One region of the Agrococcus sp. ARC_14 genome, then DNA from elsewhere that is predicted to be linked to it. Evidence: riboswitches for the same ligand, from Rfam matches in the RefSeq annotation. Region 1 holds a riboswitch; the other holds the start of a gene.

What was found. A riboswitch is a leader RNA that binds a small molecule or an ion and turns the genes downstream of it on or off. The one in region 1 is predicted to bind thiamine pyrophosphate.
Region 2: another riboswitch for thiamine pyrophosphate. It lies ahead of MKD51_RS09785 (ABC transporter substrate-binding protein); the one in region 1 lies ahead of MKD51_RS07620 (ECF transporter S component).

Annotation. Positions count from the first base shown of each region.
Region 1 covers NZ_JAKUDO010000001.1:1,540,104-1,543,499, reverse strand. The annotation lists gene MKD51_RS07625 (ABC transporter ATP-binding protein) at 1-742, opposite strand, end outside; gene MKD51_RS07620 (ECF transporter S component) at 739-1,359, opposite strand; TPP riboswitch at 1,384-1,493, opposite strand; gene MKD51_RS07615 (SGNH/GDSL hydrolase family protein) at 1,555-2,352, shown strand; gene MKD51_RS07610 (DUF3097 domain-containing protein) at 2,380-3,234, opposite strand; gene MKD51_RS07605 (TIGR03560 family F420-dependent LLM class oxidoreductase) at 3,366-3,396, shown strand, end outside.
Region 2 covers NZ_JAKUDO010000001.1:1,986,113-1,989,508, forward strand. The annotation lists gene MKD51_RS09775 (ABC transporter ATP-binding protein) at 1-29, opposite strand, end outside; gene MKD51_RS09780 (ABC transporter permease) at 26-832, opposite strand; gene MKD51_RS09785 (ABC transporter substrate-binding protein) at 829-1,896, opposite strand; TPP riboswitch at 1,928-2,038, opposite strand; gene MKD51_RS09790 (Ykof family thiamine-binding protein) at 2,130-2,768, shown strand; gene MKD51_RS09795 (NtaA/DmoA family FMN-dependent monooxygenase) at 2,774-3,396, shown strand, end outside.

The DNA of each region.
Region 1 (3,396 bases):
AGACGCCGTCCGCGGCCAGCTGCTCGCGGCGGGCGTCGAGCACGGCAGTCGGCGCACCGTCGGCCACGGCGCCGCCGCCTGCGGCGAGCACCACGACGCGGTCGACCACCGGCAGCCAGGTCTCCACGCGGTGCTCGACGACCACGAGCGTCGCGCCGGTCTCGGCTGCGACGCGCGCCACGGCATCCCGCACCTCCACGACCCCCGCGGGGTCGAGGTTGGCCGTCGGCTCGTCGAGCAGGATGAGGCCAGGCCGCATCGCGATGACGCCCGCGAGCGCGAGCCGCTGCCGCTGCCCGCCGGAGAGCGCCGCCGTCGAGCGGTCGAGCGCCACGTCGAGCCCGACGGCGGCGAGCGCGTGGCGCACCCGCTGCCAGATCTCGTCGCGCGGCACCGCGAGGTTCTCGCAGCCGAAGGCCACGTCGTCGCCGACGTGCGACATGATCGTGTTCGCCTGCGGATCCTGCAGCACGAGGCCGGCGGTGCCGGCGTCGGTGGTGCCCCGTCGGGTCGCCGGGTGCGCGCCGTCGACGGTCAGCTCGCCGGACTCATCGCCCTCGTCCTCGCCGCCGAGCACGCCGGCGAGGGCCGAGAGCAGCGTCGACTTGCCAGCGCCCGAGGGCCCCAGCAGCAGCACCCGCTCGCCGGGCTCGACGTCGAGGTCGAGCCCGGCGAGCGCGGGCGCCGCGCGACCGGCGTGCTGCCAGCCCCAGCCGCGCGCGCGGATGCGGGAGCCGCTCACCTGCCGCGCGAGCGCCCGGACGCGAACCGGTCGAGCACGCCCGTCGCCGCGAGCGCACGGGTCAGCAGCCAGCCGACGAGGCCCGCCAGCAGCGCGCCGGAGACCACGAGGCAGCCGAGGTAGATGAGCAGGAACTCCCCGCTCATCGCGAGGTTGCCGGAGGTGAACAGCTCGAGCGTCCAGGCGGCGACGGCCGCACCGATGCCGGCGAGCATCGCCACGAAGACCCCGAAGCGGCGGTATGCGAACAGCAGGAAGATCAGCTCGGCGCCGAGGCCCTGCGCGATGCCTGCATAGACGGTCTCGATCGCCCACACGCTGCCGAGCAGCATCGAGACTGTCGAGGCCAGCAGCTCGACGAACAGCGCGGCGCCCGGCTTGCGGATGATGAGCCCGCCGAGCACGCCGCCGATGAGCCAGATGCCGACTGCCAGGCCGCCGAAGCCCGGCGTGAGCGCGTCCATGCCCTCGAACCAGACGTAGCCGACGCCGTTCCAGAGCACGAACAGGAGCCCCGTGGCGACGCCGAGCACGGCGGCGACGACGATGTCGACGACCCGCCAGCGACTGGTGCGCGCACGCGGCGACGCGGTGGATGTGGTGGATGTGGTGGTCATGCGGTGCCCTTCACTCGGAGTGATGGCACGGGTGGTGTGTCCTCCCTGCGCTGGCATGATCCAGATCAGGTTTGACGGTCGAAGACTGCAGTCTTCCTCTCAGCCCGGCGCACCGGACTCCCGTGTCAGAACTGCAGTCTAGCCCGACCGCAGGTCGCGGGCCGGCTCGTGGCCCTGCGGCCGTAGGCTGGGCCGGTGATCGAGACCGGGGCCGAGGGACCAGCAGCGACAGCGCAGCCGATCCGATCGTTCGTCGCCATCGGCGACAGCTTCACCGAGGGCGTCGGCGACGAGCTGCCTGATGGTTCGTTGCGCGGCTGGGCCGACTTCGTCGCCGCGGGCCTCGCGACCGCGCAGGGCGCGCCGGTGCGCTACGCCAACCTCGCCATCCGCGGGCGCAAGCTCCACGGCATCCTCTCCGAGCAGCTCGATGCCGCGATCGCCCTGCACCCCGAGGCGATCAGCATCAACGGCGGCGGCAACGACATCCTGCGGCCGCGCGTCTCCATCGACCACGTGGGCGCCCGCCTGGCCGAGGCCGCGCATCGCATCGCGGCCGCGGGCATCCGCCCGATCCTGCTCTCGGGCGGCAACCCCAGCCAGGTGATGCCGATCGGTGCCGTGATGCAGCGCCGCGGCGACGCCCTCGCTCGCGCCGTGGAGTCGCGCATCGGGGATCTCGATGCGCCCTACGTCGACAACTGGGGCGACCCCGAGCTGCGCAGCCCGCGCTTCTGGTCGATCGACCGGCTGCACCTCAACGCCGCGGGTCACGCGCACGTCGCGCGCAACGTGCTGCGCGCGCTCGGCCACGAGGCGCCGGCAGGCTGGCGCGATCTCGCCGGCGCGACCACTGCAGAGGGCAGGCGCGATCTGGGCTACTACCGCGAGTACGTGCTGCCGTGGCTCGGCCGTCGCTTCACAGGCCGTTCCTCCGGCGACGGCCGCGACCCGAAGCTGCCGCGGCTGACCGAGGTGCAGCCGCTCGCTTGACCGGTCCGGATGCGTCGCCGGCGGCGGCTACCCGGCCGGCGGTGAGGACGCCGCCGTCACGAAGTCGATGAGCTCCTCGACGCGGCCGAGCAGCTCTGGCTCGAGATCGTTCCAGTCGCGCACCCGGGAGCGGATGCGCTGCCACGCCCGCCCGACATCCTCCTGGCTGCCGTGCGGCATGCCGAGCCGCTGCAGGGTGCCGCGCTTCCAGTCCTCGCCCTTCGGCACCGCCGGCCACGCAGCGATGCCGAGCCGCGCCGGCTTCACCGCCTGCCAGATGTCGATGAACGGATGGCCGACGATGCGCACGTGGGCACCGTGCGGCCCGCTCGTCACGGCTGCGGCGATGCGCGACTCCTTCGAGCCCGGCACGAGGTGGTCGAGCAGGATGCCGAGGCGGCGCTCGCGGGTGGGCGCGAACTCTGCCACGATCGCGGCCAGGTCATCGGCGCCGTGCAGCGGCTCCACGACGACGCCCTCGACACGCAGGTCGTGGCCCCACACCTGCTCGACGAGCTCGGCGTCGTGCACGCCCTCGACGAGGATGCGACTCGGCAGCGCGACGCGCGCCCGCAACCCCCCGACGGCACGGGAGCCGGATGCGGTGCGCGTCGATCCCGCCTGCTTCGCGACCGCGGGCACGAGCTCGACCTCGACGCCGTCGATGAAGAAGCCGCGGCCCAGGGGGAACGCGCGCACGGCGCCGCGACGGTCCTCGAGGTGCACGTTGCCGGCCTCGACGCGCACGACGGCGCCGACGTAGCCGTCGTGACGCTCGACGACGAGCTCACGGGCGGCCTCGACGCGCGTCGGCGGCGCAGGCGTGCGCGCAGCCTTCGCGTCCGCGGAGAGCACGTCTCCGCCCCAGGCGTCCCAATCCATCCGCACTCCGTTCGACGCCGGCCGGGTCCCGCACCCGCCCATTCGGCACCGGCCGAGCCTATGCGCGTCCCGCGCGGGCACCACCGAGGCACGCGCGCGTGCCGCCGAACGACTGTGCTTGGCTGTCAGACATGGACTTCCGCATCTTCACCGAGCCCCAGC
Region 2 (3,396 bases), 450 kb from region 1:
GCTTGGATCTCGAGCTCACCGCCGTTCATCGTTCCGCCCCCTGCTCGATGCGATACCAGGGCACGAGCATCCGCTCGAGCAGGATGGCGAAGCCGTACAGGACCAAGGTCAGCAGGGAGCTGACGACGACGGCGGAGAGCACCAGGTCGGTGCGGAAGACGTTTTTCGCCGACTGCATGAAGACACCGAGGCCTGCCACCGCACCCGCATACTCCGCGAAGATCGCCCCGACGACCGCGTAGGTGATCGAGATGCGCAGGGAGGAGAAGAACGACGGGGCGCTGGACGGCAGCCGGATCATCCGGAAGACGGTCACGCGCGACGCCCCCATCGACCGCAGGAGGTGTTCGGCGTCGGGCTCGGCCGAGCCGAAGCCGCGCATGAATCCGACGACCATCGGGAAGAAGGTCACGAAGGCGACCAGCAGCACCTTCGGCAGCATGCCGAACCCGAACCACAGCACCACGAGCGGCGCGAGGGCGATCATCGGCAGGGTCTGGCTGACGACAACCAGCGGCAGCACGGCGCGTCGCAGCGGCGGTGAGAAGTCGAGCAGCGTCGCGGTGACGAAGGCGACCGTCACTGACAGGCTGAAGCCCAGGAGCGTCGCGGTCAGGGTGGGCATGGCGTGCCGCAGCAGCGCTTCGTGCTCGGCCACCCCGACCCGAGCGATGCGCGCCGGGGATGGCAGCATCTCGGCCGGTACGAGCCCCGCCACCGACACAGCGTGCCACAGGCCCAGCAGCACCAGCACCGCGACGAGCGGCGGGACGACCGCGACGACGGCGCCTCGGGCCGCAGACGCCGCGCCAGCAGCCGCGCTCGCGCTCACGGCAGCAGGTCGTCGGTGTAGTACGCCGACCAGTCGGGCACCTCGGTGACGGTCTCGCCCGCAGCATCGCCGAGGAAGCCTCCGTCGACCAGGAAGGCACCGAACTCATCCCATGCCTGTGGATCGGCCTCGCCGATCGCGCGCCCCTCGATCGTGAAGTAGCCGTCGGTCGCCATCAGCCGCGCGCTCGTGCGCACCAGCTCCTCGGCGTTGCCGAGGGTGTCGGGGTTCGCCTCGATCAGGATGTCGGCTGCCGCATCGGGGTCTTCGGTCGCATAGGCGTAGCCGCGCTGCACCGCCTGCACGAAGGCCGCAGCCTCCTCGGGGTGCTCCGCGAGGTAGGCGTCGCTCGAGATGATCCCCGTGGACTGCTGCTGGGGCACGCCGTAGTCCTGGTAGCGGAAGGCGCGGTACGGGTCGCCGTCGAGCTCGGTCTGGATGCCCTCCCAGGTGGCGACCGAGAGGGTGAAGTCGATCCGCCCCTGACTGAGCGCCTCGTACGCGCCGGTGTCGAGCACGACCTCGTCGAACTCACCCTCGCCTCCATCGCCGACGATCGTCGCCTCCGCCAGCGCCGAGTACAGCGGGGCGCCGAAGCCACCGAAGACGAGCCCGTCGAGGTCGGCGGGCCGCTCGACGTCGTCGCGATCACCGAGCACGACGAGCCGGCCGGTGTCGGTCTGCGTGATCCGGAAGACCGAGACGACGTCGAGCCCGGCGGTGCGCGCCGTCTGCACGTTCGCCTGGCCCCCGATGCCGAAGTCGGCCTCGCCGGCGGAGACGAGCTGCGGCGACGAGGCCGAGCCGTAGGGGAGGATCTGGACGTCGAGCCCTGCCTCCTCGAAGTAGCCCAACGCATCCGCCACATAGACGCCGATGTGGTTCGTGTTCGGCGCCCAGTCGAGCGCGAACGTGACGGGGGAGAGCGCCTCGTCCCCCTCGGATGACGCCGGTTCAGACGGTGCGGGCGACGCGCATCCCGTGAGCATCACGGCGGATGCGACAGCGGCGATGAGCGTGGAGGTCGCGGCCCTGCGGGCGCGGTCGGTGACGTGACGACGCATGGTGTGTGCCCTTTCGAATGGGGTCGGGGCACGGGTTGGAAGAGCTGCCTCCCTGCGCTGGCATGACCCAGATCAGGTTCGACGGTCGAAGGTTGGGGGCCTTCCTCTCAGCCCGGCCTACCGGACTCCCGTGTGACGCCATGCTATCGGAACGACTGCCTTCCGCGCTCGCGGCGAGACGGATGCCCCGCGCCCGCGGCAAGTGGCCCGCGGCTATCGTTGTGGGCGTGACCATGCCGACGGATCAGACCACGACAGCCCCGATGACTCCGCAGCAGTACGGCGTGGGGGCACGCTTCACGCTCTCGGTCTACAGCTCCGACTACGTCTCGATCATCCTCGGCGCCCTGGGCGAAGCGGATGCGACCGGTCTCACGGTCGAGACGAACGACATCTCGACCTTCCTCGGCGGTGCCGAGGCGGATGTGCTCCGATACCTGCGCGACGTCGTCGCGGCTGCGGCACGCACCGGCGCGCACATCTCGGTGAGCATCCTGCTCTCGCGCGGCTGCCCCGGCGAGCTCGAGTGCGAGCTGCCCGCCGGCGTCGGCGCTCTCGCCGCCGAGCCGATCTCGCTCCGGGCGACCGGCATCCGCGCCCGCGCGCACTGGTCGCTGTACCCGCTGCTCGACGGCGCGGCCGGCGGCGATCGAGCACGCGATCACATGACGCCGATCTACGACGTGATCGAGCGTGCGAAGCAGGATGGCCTCTACTCCGGCTCTGACCACTACGCTACGAGGCTCGACGGCGACCTCGCCGCCGTGCTCGAGACGGCGGCAAACGCCTGGATCGAGGTCGGTCGCACGGTGCAGCACGTCGCCACCCACCTCACCGTCTCGCTGAACAGCCCGACGCCCATCCCCGCGTGAGCCGCATGAGCGAGCGCCGCATGCACTTCGTGGGCATGGTGAACCCGCCCACGAGCCAGTACGCCGAGAACTGGCGCCACCCGCTCGGCCGGGGCGACTGGCTGCGGAGCGGCTTCTACGCCGATCTCGGCCGCACCCTCGAGCGGGGCCTGTTCGACATGGTCTTCTTCGCGGATGCGCTGGCGGTGCCCGAGGATCGTGAGGGCGGCTTCGGCATCACCCTGGAGACCGGCGGCAAGGGCAGCATCTACCTCGACCCCGTCGCGACCATCTCGCTCGTCGCCGGCGTGACCTCCCGCATCGGGCTGGGAGCGACGGTGTCTACGAGCTTCGTGCCCGCCTACGCGATCGCGCGGCAGCTGCTGACCGTCGACCACCTCTCCGGTGGGCGAGCGGCATGGAACATCGTCACCTCGACCACGGACGCCGAGGCGCGCAACATGGGGCGGAGCGCCATCGCTGACCCAGCATCCCGCTACGACCACGCCGACCGGGTGGTCGAGACAGTGCGAGAACTCTGGCATTCCTGGGAGCCGGATGCGCTCGTGCTCGATCACGACGGCCGTCGCTTCGCCGATCCTGCCGGTGTGCACCGCATTGCGGAGCGGCCGGGGGAGCCGCTCTCGCG